One region of the Paenibacillus glucanolyticus genome, then DNA from elsewhere that is predicted to be linked to it. Evidence: riboswitches for the same ligand, from Rfam matches in the RefSeq annotation. Region 1 holds a riboswitch; each other region holds the start of a gene.
The links. Region 1 has a riboswitch for cyclic di-AMP ahead of WDY75_RS13155 (C40 family peptidase). Riboswitches for the same ligand answer to the same signal wherever they lie in the genome.
Positions count from the first base shown of each region.

Region 2: another riboswitch for cyclic di-AMP. It lies ahead of ehuB (ectoine/hydroxyectoine ABC transporter substrate-binding protein EhuB); the one in region 1 lies ahead of WDY75_RS13155 (C40 family peptidase).
Region 3: another riboswitch for cyclic di-AMP. It lies ahead of WDY75_RS30210 (C40 family peptidase); the one in region 1 lies ahead of WDY75_RS13155 (C40 family peptidase).
Region 4: another riboswitch for cyclic di-AMP. It lies ahead of WDY75_RS28555 (hypothetical protein); the one in region 1 lies ahead of WDY75_RS13155 (C40 family peptidase).

Region 1 covers NZ_CP147845.1:2,723,115-2,726,461, forward strand. Annotated here, with positions in the region: gene WDY75_RS13150 (hypothetical protein) at 357-884, opposite strand; cyclic di-AMP (ydaO/yuaA leader) riboswitch at 1,148-1,281, shown strand; gene WDY75_RS13155 (C40 family peptidase) at 1,285-1,761, shown strand; gene WDY75_RS13160 (stalk domain-containing protein) at 1,868-3,142, opposite strand.
Region 2 covers NZ_CP147845.1:864,011-867,357, reverse strand. Annotated here, with positions in the region: gene ehuD (ectoine/hydroxyectoine ABC transporter permease subunit EhuD) at 1-455, opposite strand, end outside; gene ehuC (ectoine/hydroxyectoine ABC transporter permease subunit EhuC) at 459-1,112, opposite strand; gene ehuB (ectoine/hydroxyectoine ABC transporter substrate-binding protein EhuB) at 1,114-1,968, opposite strand; cyclic di-AMP (ydaO/yuaA leader) riboswitch at 2,318-2,462, opposite strand; gene WDY75_RS04020 (exosporium glycoprotein BclB-related protein) at 2,959-3,347, shown strand, end outside.
Region 3 covers NZ_CP147845.1:6,570,810-6,574,156, forward strand. Annotated here, with positions in the region: cyclic di-AMP (ydaO/yuaA leader) riboswitch at 247-385, shown strand; gene WDY75_RS30205 (C40 family peptidase) at 390-863, shown strand; cyclic di-AMP (ydaO/yuaA leader) riboswitch at 1,266-1,404, shown strand; gene WDY75_RS30210 (C40 family peptidase) at 1,409-1,882, shown strand; gene WDY75_RS30215 (GNAT family N-acetyltransferase) at 2,022-2,522, shown strand; gene WDY75_RS30220 (c-type cytochrome) at 2,683-3,039, shown strand; gene WDY75_RS30225 (4a-hydroxytetrahydrobiopterin dehydratase) at 3,155-3,347, opposite strand, start outside.
Region 4 covers NZ_CP147845.1:6,191,104-6,194,450, reverse strand. Annotated here, with positions in the region: gene WDY75_RS28565 (proline dehydrogenase family protein) at 1-563, shown strand, start outside; gene WDY75_RS28560 (hypothetical protein) at 587-1,051, opposite strand; cyclic di-AMP (ydaO/yuaA leader) riboswitch at 1,177-1,348, opposite strand; cyclic di-AMP (ydaO/yuaA leader) riboswitch at 1,900-2,068, shown strand; gene WDY75_RS28555 (hypothetical protein) at 2,197-2,607, shown strand; gene WDY75_RS30830 (potassium-transporting ATPase subunit F) at 2,757-2,834, shown strand; gene kdpA (potassium-transporting ATPase subunit KdpA) at 2,865-3,347, shown strand, end outside.

The sequences.
Region 1 (3,347 bases):
AAAGCTTAGATAGAGATCATTTGGCAGGGAAATAGAATTGGAATTAGACGGGTCTTATAGCCAGTAGTTATAAAAAAGCCGCCCATAGAAGGGCGGCTTTCATTATGTATCAGGGAAGCGGGAAACGGGGCGATCATTTTTTTGCTATTGGGGAGTCCGTCACATGTAATGAGTGATAAGTGTGAACCGTAAACCGTCATCCGTTTGTGCATAGGATTCGACTTTTTGGTTTTCTTATGGTTTGTTTGTATCCGACAAACAAGCGGTTGCCCGCACTTTCCCGCCCGCCGGCGGTAACCGCCGGCTCCAAACCCGCACGTGAGGAATACCTGTAGGCTTGGAGCCGGCGGCTGCCGTTACCCCATATACTTCGATGCGTCAAACGATATTATTGCGTTATGATTGGCATGTTCTATCAGTGACGAGAGTTTGGTTACCTCGCGTTCCTTCTTGCGCGCAGCCGCCTGATAAGCTTCAGGATCATACAGAGCGACGTTGAACAGCGTCGTGGCGTTGTCTCCGCTTCCCCGGCTGCTTTGACGCTCAAGCTTCTTGCGAGAGCCGAGGTGTGCAAGCTGTCCGATATCACCGCGAATGTGTTTCGCCAGCTCGATTGCTTCCATGATCGTTATGTCGGAACCATTCCAGGAGATCGTCTGCGTTGTGTTGGAGAGGGCCATCAGCAAATCCAGTTTTCTGAAATCCGCCGCCGCCGATTCAATCTCTTCCGTAATGACATCTACACTCCGCGCGGGATACTCAGCCGTTTCTCCTTTTTCAATGATCGTACTGCTGTTATTCAGACGCTCCGACGCCAGCTGGCTCATAAGACGATGAATTGCTGCCCGTACGGCTAAAGCTTCAGCCATTGTGATTTGACTCATTCGTAATGGATCACCTCTATGATTTCTTTTCTGATATAGTTAAACGCAGGATCCTGTAAAAAGTTGCTAAACGTTTTAAGAAAATGGAGTAAGAGGAATACGCTAGAGTTACATAATTGTCATGACTATGTGAGATTGTTAACAGAAATCAGGCTGCGAAATTCGATTATTCCGACAGCGGGTAACATAAAACGATAGATTCTTAGGATATTATTGACAGCATCCTTGCTTGTATACTATATTAAGAGAAGTTACAAAATGTTAATGAATTTTTGCCGAATTTCGTTTGTGAAAACGGGGGAACCGTCTTGGGTGAATTATTCTTGTACTAAAGAGAGTATAGGGAACCTTCAACCGAACCCTTAGCTAACTCCGTAGGCATCGAAGGAGAGAACATATTTTGAAGAAATTTGTCATCACATTGCTTGGGTCTGCAATTATTTTTTCTTCAGGTGCCGTAACAGCATTTGCTGATCAACAACCGAACTTTCAGCATCAAGTGAAACAATTGGTAGGAACTCCATATAAATGGGGCGGAACGACCACCAGTGGATTTGATTGCTCCGGATTTATACTGTACATGTTTAGAAATTTTGATATAGATCTTCCACGCACATCCCAAAGCCAGGCTAAAGCCGGGGTTTATGTGGATCGCGAAGACCTGCGGGTTGGAGATCTGGTGTTCTTCAATACAAGCGGCAGCGGAATTTCGCATGCAGGAGTTTACATTGGCGAAGGTCAATTTGCGCATGCTTCCAGCAGCAAGGGTGTAAGAATCAGCAAGCTTAGCGATTCTTATTATGAGCCGCGTTATGTAACGGCGCGTCGTGTACTGAGTCAAGAAAACTATGCGAAACTGGTAGGCAGTCCAAGCTAATTGAGAAACGCAGTTTTTCGGGAAGTATAATACATATTAAGAAAGCCTGACAAAGATCCATCTTTGTCAGGCTTTCTTTTATTGAGGGATGCTAGACCTGATCACTTTATTCCTTTACAACAGAAGCATTCACAGCGCCTTCCATCTGATTATTATAAGTCCGGAATAGTCCCAGACGCCAGAAGGCGGCTCCCTTTAGATCATAGCGCTTGGCGAGACCCAGCTTATCATCTACGGAAGACGGAGTTTCACTGCTTAAGCTGATGCCGAGCAGGAGCTTTTGTTTAGGAACACCCGCTTGGAGTGCAAGCTGAATCGCCTGATCTACAAGACTGTTAGGCTCGGGTACCTGCGATTTGGTGCCGACCGGGTTATACTGATAAGCCATAATGATGAGATCATCTGCTATGGAGGCAAGAGTCTTGTAATCATAGCCTTTATAGGCACTGTTCAATGGCGGCACGGCCAATGACAGGGAGATGTCCTTCGGTAAAGAAGCCTTCAGCTGTTTGACATAATCGTTAAGCAGCTTCTGCTGCTGCCCTGCATCCAATTTAAAGCCGAGCCCTTCAAAATCGAGAACAACTCCGCCGAAGCCGTTGTCCGTAACGGCTGTCGTTATGCCCTCAATCGATTTCTGCCGAAGGGTGCTGTCACTCAGAACCTTGGTCAGTTCACCATTACCATCCAAAGCATAAACCATAAGATGCGGTTTAATGTTCTGATCCGCTGCATCCGCCACAATGGATTGTGGCGTTACATCACCGGCAGATGCAGGCAAGCGGTACTCTTTACCCTCAAGCGTAAATTGACCTTCGCGGTCGATGCGGCTCCACCCGAAAGCGACTGAGTTCATGGAAGGTATTATATCGCGTTCCTGATAGGATTCTAGAGCATAGAAGGCTCTCAAATGCATCTCCCGCTGCGGAGATGTCAGGGAAACCGTACGCGTAGCCTGGTTCCAGCCCACGTCGACACCGAATTGGCTGCTGAACGAGCTGAGCGGAATCAGCACGCGCCCTTCCCGCTGTACTGGTGGTGCCGCGAGCGTAACTTTTTTCCCGTTCACGGTTGCAGTTTTACTGCCCACCTGCAGCAATACCTCCGTTGCTTGCCCCTTCAGGCTGCCGATCGCTTTCACCGTTTGCGTCTTGCTGTTCCAGGTGATCTCAATTCCGAGCGCTTCGCCAACGGTCCGGAATGGAACATAAGTGACACCGTTGTCTATCCTCGGAGCAGCATCAAATTTCAGTGGAACATCATCCAGCATGACCGCAATAACCGGTGCTGCGGCGGCATTACTGATATTCGTGGCAGTACCCAGCAAGGATAGGGCCAGAACGGTGGCGGCCGCTGTTTTTCCTACATGTTTATGTAACATACTCCGTATTCCTCCAACTCATCATATAATAGTAGATTGGCCTTGCATGGAATGGTAATCTAGCATATGCAATTATAGCAAAATTTTCATAGAGTTCCAATTACATGATGTCATAGAATAGATAAGAGCAGGCATGTTGATTTTTTAAACTTTCAAGTATAATAAATACAGGAATTCATACATAACCTGATGATTACATGCATAG
Region 2 (3,347 bases), 1.9 Mb from region 1:
TAATTGCCCAGCACCGGAATAATAGGCGGCACCGCTTGCGGCAGAATAATGCTCCGCCAGGTTTGGGCTTTCGTGTAATTCAGAGCAGTTGCAGCTTCCCACTGCCCCTTGGGGACCCCTTCGATGCCAGAACGATACACTTCGGACAGATACGTGCTGTAATGCAGCCCAAGACCGATCACCCCGGCATAGAAGGCCGGAATGGAGATTCCGGTAAGGAGCGGCAGACTGTAGTACAGGAAGAAGACCTGAACCAGCAGCGGTGTATTGCGGATAAATTCGATAATACCTTTGGTCATGAGCGACACAGGCTTCCACTGGCTTCGAGCAGCAAAGGCAAACAGCAGCCCGATTATCAAGGCCACCACAAAAGCGCAGAGCGTCACCCATACCGTCATTTTTAATGCACTCAGCAATTCCGGCAGGATATCAAACACATAATTCCAATCCCACATCCGCTATAGCCTCCCCGCCGTCCATTTACGCTCCAGCAACCGAACTGCCATCGAGACAAGCGTAGCTATGACAAAATACATAAGAAGCAGCAGCACCAGAATCTCGGTTGTCCAGGAAATATAGTTGTTGCGCAGCACCATGGCCTGATACGTCAGATCCGCCATCGTGATGAAATAGACAAGTGACGTAGATTTGATGAGTTCCACCAGCTGATTTCCGAATGGCGGGAGCATTCGCAGTGAAGCTTGAGGCAATATAACATTCCACATCCTTTGCCATGGCTTCATATTAAGCGCCACCGAAGCTTCCCACTGTCCTTTTGGAACAGCCAGCACCGTGCTTCGGACAATCTCGGAGCCATATGCGCCAAAGTTGAATCCAATCGCAAGGATGGCTGCCAGCATTTTGGGAAGCTCAATGCCGATAAACGGAAGAGCAAAATACAACCAGAACAGCTGCACCAGCAAGGAGGTTCCCCGAAAGATTTCCACATACACGGCTGTAACCGTGCGGACGATCCACAGCTTCGACAGTCTGGATAAACCGGCTGCGAAGGACATGGCAATGGCCAGAACAGCTGAAAAGAAGGCGACCAAAACCGTAATCTCCGCTCCTTTCAGCAGAGTAGGAAGAAAATCGATCCATGAATTCGGCATACTATTCACCGCAAAGCGCAGCGGCTGTCATCTCGCCCGGCAGCTCTTCTTCGGTAAATCCAAACTTCTGCAAGATCTCCAGCAGCTCACCTGACTCCTTCATTTTTTCAAGCTCCGCATTATAAGCCTCCTGGAATTCGGTATCCGCTTGACGGAATGCCGTGGCCCCATAGCCCCGAACGCTTTCACCGTCGATGACCGGCTGTTCGAAATCCGCGACGCGTTCGATGTTGTCATCGCTGGCCGAATCCAGCATCGCCTGCAGGGACGGTCCCGTCATGGTAATCGCCTGCACCCGGTCTGCCTGGAGGGCACTGATGGCCGAGGCCTGATCGGGAACCTGTATGATCCGGTCCGAAGGGATGCCTGACTTCTCCATATAGCCGATTTCAACCGCGCCAGTCATGACGGCCACCTTCGCCTGATCATCCTTGGCAATATCTTCGTAACTTCCGAGTCCACTTGGATTCCCTTGCTTCACGGCAAGAGCTTCCCCTATGCTGTACTCCGGATTAGCAAACAAAACGGCGGAGCAGCGGTCCGGATTGATGAACATGCCTGCAGTGATCAGGTCAAACCGTTCCGCCTGAAGCCCGGCAACCAGGGAGCCGAACTCCGTAAGCTCACCTCTCATCTCCTTAATGCCAAGTCGCTCCAGAATGACACGGGCAATCTCAACGGCTTCGCCTGTAAGCTCCCCGCTGGCCTCTTTGTAGGCATAAGGCTTTTCATTGGCAAAACCTACGGTAATATACCCCTGCTCTTTGGCCCGTTCCAGCGTGCTCCCCTTATCGCCGCAGGCCGCGACCGATACCACCATAACCAATGACAACAACAGCACAACAACTTTCTTCAACACCTTCCACAACCTTTCGAAATGATTTTGTTGTTCCTAAAAACGGCATGAGGAAATTATCCATGTTAACACATGTGTTAACTCGGATATGTGACATTCAGACACACTTGCACAGTCCGGGGGCTCAGGGGAGAGGTTGCATCCATTTCCCTGTGCCTTGTAAACCCAAACCGTCTGACTGATTCAATTGGCTAAACATTAGCAGGCATTGCCCTCCTCTTTTGCAGAATACAAAAAGACCACCAAACAGGGGATCTAGACATAGCTCCGCCAGCAGGGGGTCAAAAAATAGAGAAAAGGCCCCTATAGAGAATAAAGGGCCTTTGTTATGAACATCCATTATGTATACAAGACCCATCCACTGCTGACGAGGTTAGCTGACGGACTCGGGTAAGATGGTACCCTACACTCGTGAATTCAAGTGACTCGCCCCTGATGAAACTGGTTCCCCCGCTCTCCGGAAATGTATGCCGGAAACTAAGCGTGTGTTCATGATAAAGGGAAGCTCAGTAAAAGTCAAACCCCTGGAGCTGCATTTTCTGGAAATTCGGAGGTGAAATCAGCGCTCTTCCAAGGCATATTAGTAGCCATAATCTCCACAAATTCAGGGCTGTCCCCTGCCTGTCGCCTCCTTGTTCGGAGGTGTGTTTTTCGCTATACAGCAGGCATTGCGCCCATCAGATAACAGATAATTCATGCGGTAGATCATTCATGACATGAATCATGAACGATGCAGAGGAGACAAGCCCTCAACTTCGAAACAGAATTTTTTTTCAACACGATCCATTATAAGCTTTGTTAGCCCCCAATTTCGCTATTCCAATATCATCACGATCGCTTTTTTTCGCTATTCGTTTATAGACTGATTCCTCAGAGGCTATCGTACATTCTTAAAATAATAGGTATATATCTATCATTTATAAGCTGTTAACCCATGCGGCTAAGAGAGCATCTGCGTAGTATAAAGCAAATCTAAAGGAGGTGCTTGATTTGGATTGTTCTTCTAGAAAGAGAAAATTGTGTGCTCTTAAAAAGATAGAGAAAAAAGTACTGCACGCCAAGAAAAAAAGATGTCCTGATAACGGCAATAGTGGTAAAGGTGGACACAAACCGATTCGTCGCCACTGTGTCAGAGGCCCCCGCGGACCGGTTGGACCGCAGGGACCTCTTGGACCAGTCGGACCTGTGGGGCCGGTTGGAGCTCTTGGACCCGTTGGACCTGTCGGGCCAGCTGGGCCAATTGGGCCTGCTGGACCTGCTGGATCGTCAACAGGCATTCCGGGTCCAACAGGACCTGCAGGACCCGTTGGACCTGTCGGACCTGTCGGACCTGTCGGACCTGCCGGTGCTGCTGGAGCGATCGGACCCGTTGGTCCTGC
Region 3 (3,347 bases), 2.8 Mb from region 1:
GATTTCATTTATCCTCCATATCACAAATTTCAGAGCGCGAAATTACAAAAAAACCCGTTCCAGCATGACTGGGACAGGTTTTTTTGTTTAAATATACACTTTCCTCGTTTGCCAAAATGTTAATACTCTGCTAAAATAACGAATATGTTAGTAACAACTTTGTCATCTTTACTGTAACTTTTGCTGGAACTATGTTATTTCGTTAATCATGTTGGAACGTCAGACGTCAATGAATGGGTTCATCAACATTTTAAGGAGCCGAATTCCCATATCGATTGGGAAGCGGGGGATCCGTTTTGGGTGAATTGATCTCGCAAGAGAGGGATCATAGGGGACCTTCAACCGAACCCTTAAGCTAACCTCGCAGGCATTGGAAGGAGCATTTCGTTTTGAAAAAGAAGTTAACGGCCGTTTCTCTCGGCCTAGCCCTCGCGCTCACATTAGGGACCGGAAGCGCTTTCGCCGATTCCAAATTAAATACCGCAATCAAACCAGCCATTGGTGTATCTTATAAAACAGGTGGAACCACAACAAATGGTTTTGACTGCTCCGGCTTCACCACCTATGTTTACAAGAAGCTTGGTCTCAGCCTGCCACGAACATCTACCGCTCAATACAAGGTAGGTACGGCAGTATCCAAGAGCAATTTGAAAGCTGGCGATCTCGTGTTCTTTAACACATCCGGTAAAGGTGTATCTCATGTGGGTATTTATGTTGGGGGTGGAAAGTTCGCTCATTCCTCATCTTCTCGCGGTGTCATTGTCAGTCCGCTAAGCCAAAGCTATTACGCACAGCGCTATGTGGGCGCTAAGCGAGTGATGAGTCAAAGCACGTACAAATCTGTAGCTGTAAACTACAACTAATTGGAACTTTATTGATTTATCCTTATAAGAGAGCCCTGGAGTTTTGAGATTGTGCCGATCTCACCCAGCGGCTTTTTTCTTTTGTTCACTGTGTATACCTCTATAACGTTTGGGACAACGAAAAAGTTCCCGCTTTTCAAAAAAAATATAAATTTTATTAATCCAGAAACAACTTCATCAGCATTATTGGCAGCCCTTCATAAAGATCCTTACCTTTTATATACCCTTCCCGGCCTTCATTAAACGCAATATTGGAAAATAATTGATTATACCTGACACTTCGACAGCTGATGCTATTGAATAATAGCGAAAGTCATCAAGAAATAATTGCCAAGCTTGTTTGCTGTCTGATAGAATGGGTACAGTAACAACTTTGTCATTAATGTAAGTGCTTTAATACATAGATTACGATTGCCGAATTCCCATGGATATGGGAAGCGGGGGAACCATTTACGGGTGAATTGATCTTGCTGTCAAGGGATCATAGGGGACCTTCAACCGAACCCTCAAGCTAACCTCGCAGGCAGCGGAAGGAGCTCTTCATGCTGAAGAAGACGTTATCAGCGGCAGCCCTGAGTATTACGTTACTGTTCACTTCAGGCATTGGCAGCGTGTTTGCCGATAGTGCGCTGGACCAGGAAATTGATAAGGTATTGGGTACAAGATATAGTTATGGAGGTACAACCACGAGCGGATTTGACTGCTCCGGTTTTACCATGTATGTGTATGCCAAACTCGGCCTGAAGCTCCCGCATCAATCCGGCTCTCAATTCGATATGGGGACAAGCATAACCCGCAAAGATCTGCGGGCTGGCGATTTGGTGTTCTTCAACACAACGGGGAGCGGTATATCCCATGTTGGCATTTATGTAGGCGATGGCAAGTTTGCCCATGCCTCGTCGAATCGAGGTGTCGTCATCAACCGACTTGCTGAGGATTACTATGATCAGCGTTACGTCGGTGCCAAACGCATCATGAGTGATGATAAGTATGAACAATCGGCCGATACATCATCCTAGATGATAGAGGCTGACGATCCAGTGCACAGACCTACTGCCCGTTAAAGGAGAGCCCGCCTCTCTTTGACGGGCTTTTTCATGCAGCTCGCTCCCTTATATAAAGGGTACATGGATAATATACGAATGGAGGAAACTACCAATGGATGTTACCCCTATTTCATTTCGCGCCGTCATCATGCGTGAGGAACACGCTGAAGAAATATGCACCTGGTCCTATCCCCCTCCTTACGATATCTATGGCTTCCTTCCTTGGGAGCAGATGAAAGGGCTCGAGGTGGAATTTGGCGATCCGATCATACGCCAGCAGCAATATATCTCGATTCTGGATGACCAGGATTCTCTGTGGGGGTTTGCCCAGCTGTTTCCCATACACGAAGTGACACGGATCGGGCTTGGCATGCGGCCTGATTGGTGCGGGCGTGGAATGGGTAAACGATTTATGCAGACCATAACGCAGGAGGCCAGGCGCAGGAGGCCTACGGATGAGATTGATCTGGAAGTAATGACCTGGAATGAGCGTGCGATCCGTGCTTATGAAGGGGCGGGATTTCGCATCACCGATACGTATGAGCGGCTTACTCCGCAGGGAAAAGGCATTTTCCACTGTATGGTGTATGAGCCTCCAGCAAATGAGGAATAGTAAGCTTGTCTATATGAAAAAGCACAAATTTGTGTATTTTTTATGAAGCCTCTTTGGATCGTTGCTTTTTTTGTCACAACTGGCTATGCTGTCTAGGGATGTTGGTTTATAATGGAGACAAGTGCAAAAGTGCAGTATACATAGAAGGGACGATATGACGATGCAAAAATGGATCATGAGCGGATTGTTCTTCGTCGCATGTGCGTTGGCTATCGCGCTGATGTTTACGCTCCCAGGTAAGGAACAGGTAGCTCAGGAAGAGAAGCCAACCATGCCGGAAGTGACTCTCGATGCTGCCGCAGCGGAAGCCACACTGAAAGCAAGCTGCATTAGCTGTCACGGTGACCAGCTTCAAGGCGGCGCTGGACCAGCTCTGAATCAGGTAGGCGGACATATGGATGCGGATGCCATCTTCAACGTTGTAACCAAAGGTCGTAAAGGAATGCCTTCCTTTAAAGATCAGCTGAAGCCTGAAGAAATCGCAAACATCGCGCTGTACCTTGCTGAGAAAAAATAAAATCAGCTTACACGCAAAACACGCTTGATATCCGGAGAACCTACCGGTGCAAGCGTGTTTTTACATTAATTGGGGCCTATGGCGATTCTAACATCCTCATTGTCTCCCGCTTCTATTACTCCGCCTTGCTGTCCTTGGAACGACTCTTCTCGTAGGCCTCGTTAAATTGCTGCGCTTCCTTAATATCCACAGCCGTAATGCCGCCGTCATCCCATGAAGTAAGACGCAACGTAACAACTTTATAATCTATGGTGATGTAGGGGTGATGTCCGAAAGCTTCCGAAATAGCTGCCACTTCATCAACAAAA
Region 4 (3,347 bases), 3.2 Mb from region 1:
TGAAAAAGGCGAAAGAGTTTCGCAATTTCGTGCGTCTGGATATGGAGGATTCGCCATATACCCAGGCGACAATCGATATGACGCTGCGGCTCCATAAGGAGGGGCTGCCCAATGTGGGCACCGTGATGCAGGCCTACTTGTTCCGCACGGAGGAAGACGTGCGAAGCCTGATGGAGGCGGGGGTCAATCTGCGCCTGGTAAAGGGGGCATATAAAGAGCCCGGAACCATTGCCTTTCAGCAGAAACGCGAAGTGATCGATAACTATAAAAAATTGATCAAAATGCATTTCGATCAGGGAGCGTACACTGCGATTGCCACGCACGATGACAATATCATCGACTGGGTCAAGGTGTTTGCCGAGCAGAGCCGCATAGAGAAAGAGGATTTCGAATTTCAGATGCTGTACGGGCTGCGAATGAACGATCAGGCTGCGCTTGCAGAGGATGGCTATCGCATCCGTTGTTATATGCCCTACGGGACGATGTGGTACCCGTACTTCACCCGGCGGCTGGCGGAGAAGCCGGCTAACCTCATGATGGTGCTGAAAAATATGTTCAAGTGAGGGGTGTGAACACCGCCCTTACCTTAAAAGAAATAATAAGCTTGCGAGCAATCCATCAGGAAGGACCGCTCCAGCGGGAGGCTGCCTAACCGTTCGCGAGTTACATGCTGGTGCAGGTCCGCCTCCAGATCGGCTAACGCCGATACGGCGAGCAGCATCCGAGTGGATCCCCATTGCTGCTGCTTCTGAGCATAGCGTATGGCCTCAGTCACGGGCATGCCCCGCAGCCTTGCAAATACAGATGCCCAGCGGACCAGATCTGCGAATTCTCTCGTGCTCGGCAGGGCATATTCCGCATAACCGGCTGCTTCTCCGCAGCTGATTTTGAACAAGCCGCAGTTCCAGCTTCGATCACTCCAGGGGATAAAGCGTTCAGCCGAGCCCCAGTCGAAACGGAACATCTCCATATAGCGGATGGGCTCTTCACATATTGTTGGCGCTGTTTGGATGGCTGTTGCCTGTGCTTCGAATTCGATGAGTTTCGTCATGATCTACGCTCCCTTATAAGATGTTATATGCAAGACAAAAAGGCCTGGTGAGCAGAGAAACCCCGCTCTCCAGGCCTTTTTCCGGTTAGCAGCCGATGAAGCGGCCGCTTTAGCTTGGCTGGATCGTGTTCTCTCTCAATACGCCTACGAGGTTAGCTGTCGGATTCGGGCTTGAGAGCGCCCTACCACAATGCCTGGTCAGGCATCGCGGATTCACCCCATTCACCAACAGAAGTCCTATCGGTGATATTGGTTCCCCCGTCTCCCGATCTGTCGGGAGCTCAGCGTATAACGTGTGTTGCGAATAGATGGATGAATCATACGCCGGAGGCAGCCAAAAGTAAATGACCGTATTTGACGCATACATTCCGAAAATCGATGAAATCCGTAAAAGAAAACGTGTACATTTGGTATTGTCATCTATTATCATGGCAAAATCTCAGTATCTCGATGGATTGCGATAAATTCGAGAAAACAAGAGAAATACATAGTATGGAGCAGTATTCGAGAGATAATGAAGACATACTGGTTAGATCTTGTTCCACATTCAGCCACACGTGTTTCTGAGCTCATTTACATCCCGCACGGCCGGACGTATGATACGAACTATGAATTGACGGATGATTCCAAGAGCAGGGCACAGCGGCAGCCGGTCGATAAGATTCATAAGGATACAAGGCAGTGTGAGAGCTGCGGTTCTCCTTTATGAATGAGAACCTCGGCGAAGGCACCATGGGTCTTCCAGAGGCTCAGGGTCAAGCGACTCTCACGGCTTGACTCTGACGGCTGTACAGTTCTGCCAGGCTTGGAATATAAGTCAATAGCTAATTGAATAACATGCTACTCGTTTTCAATTTTCGCTGAGTCCTTGAATGGAAAAGGAACGGGGGAACCAGTCGGGAGATGAACTTGATCTCTCAGGGGTGAATCCCATAGACAAGATAACGGTCTATGGGTAGGGCGACTCTCACGCCCGAATCCGTCAGCTAACCTCGTAAGCGTATCGAGAGAGGCAACGATTGTCGTGGACTTTAGCCACGGTGTATTTCACCGTGGATGAATAAGAAGCCTGCGGGAAGAGTTCTTCTCCTCCCGCAGGCTTCTTTTTGTTGCCTTCTCTTTCTGAAACTTAGGAGGAGAAACACATGGAGAAACCGCAGGATTTCATCTTGGTATCCGCCCCGAATAAGGCCGGGGAGGAATTTATCCGCCAGTTGATGTACAAACATATTTCGTTTGCAGCTATAGCCAACAATCGGGCCGAGCAGGAGAGGATGATGGAACTGGGCTGCAAAGACATTATTCTGATTGATACCAGAGACGAGTCAACCTGGATCATTCCCGAGTTTCCCGTCAGCAAGGTGTTTCTGTTCGAAAGCAGCTTGAATCTGTGCTGCCGCTATTTGCGGATTTGCCGGACATGGACAACAAAGTCGATTTACGTCATTACCCACTCCAGCAATCCGCGGTTGATATATAAGGGACTGGGCGCCGATGTGGTGCTTCATACGAACCATCATCAGGTATCTTTCCTGATTTCGTCCATTGTCAGCTAGTTGCAGATTTAATGCCAAATACGGTTCGTGGAGGATTGGATTATGCAGGATTTTTATATGGTGCTCATATTAGGAGGGACCTACGGACTGTTCATGCTGTTTATGTCCTGGTGTGGACGCGTGGTTTCAGAACCGGAGGCTGATCAGCTGTGATCATATTATTGGTATGTACGCTCTTTATTTTTCTGTATTTGATTTATGCGCTGGTTCACCCTGAAAAATTCTAGGGGAACCGCTGAAGGAGGAAGGCACTCGTCATGGGCATTATACAAATTGCCATCGTTATTCTGGTTCTGCTGCTGCTGGTTAAGCCGCTCGGAACCTATCTATATCAGGTATTTCGCAATGAAGATAACCGAACCGATAAATGGTTCTCCTGGGCAGAGAAGCCGATATTTGCACTGATTGGCTTGAAAGACCGCAAGGGGATGACCTGGAAAGGGTATGCTCTCAGCTTTGTCATTACGAATATCATACTGGTAGCTTCAGGCTACCTGATTCTGCGGCTGCAAAAGGTACTGCCGTTCAACCCGAACGGAATCGATAATATGGAATCAACCTTGTCATTCAATACGATCATCAGCTTTATGACCAATACGAATCTGCAGCATTACAGCGGAGAGTCGGGGCTATCCTATTTTGCGCAGATGGCTGTCATTACGATGATGATGTTTACATCGGCGGCGACCGGGCTGTGCGTGGCCATCGCTTTTATCCGGGCAGTGACCAGTAAGGGGACA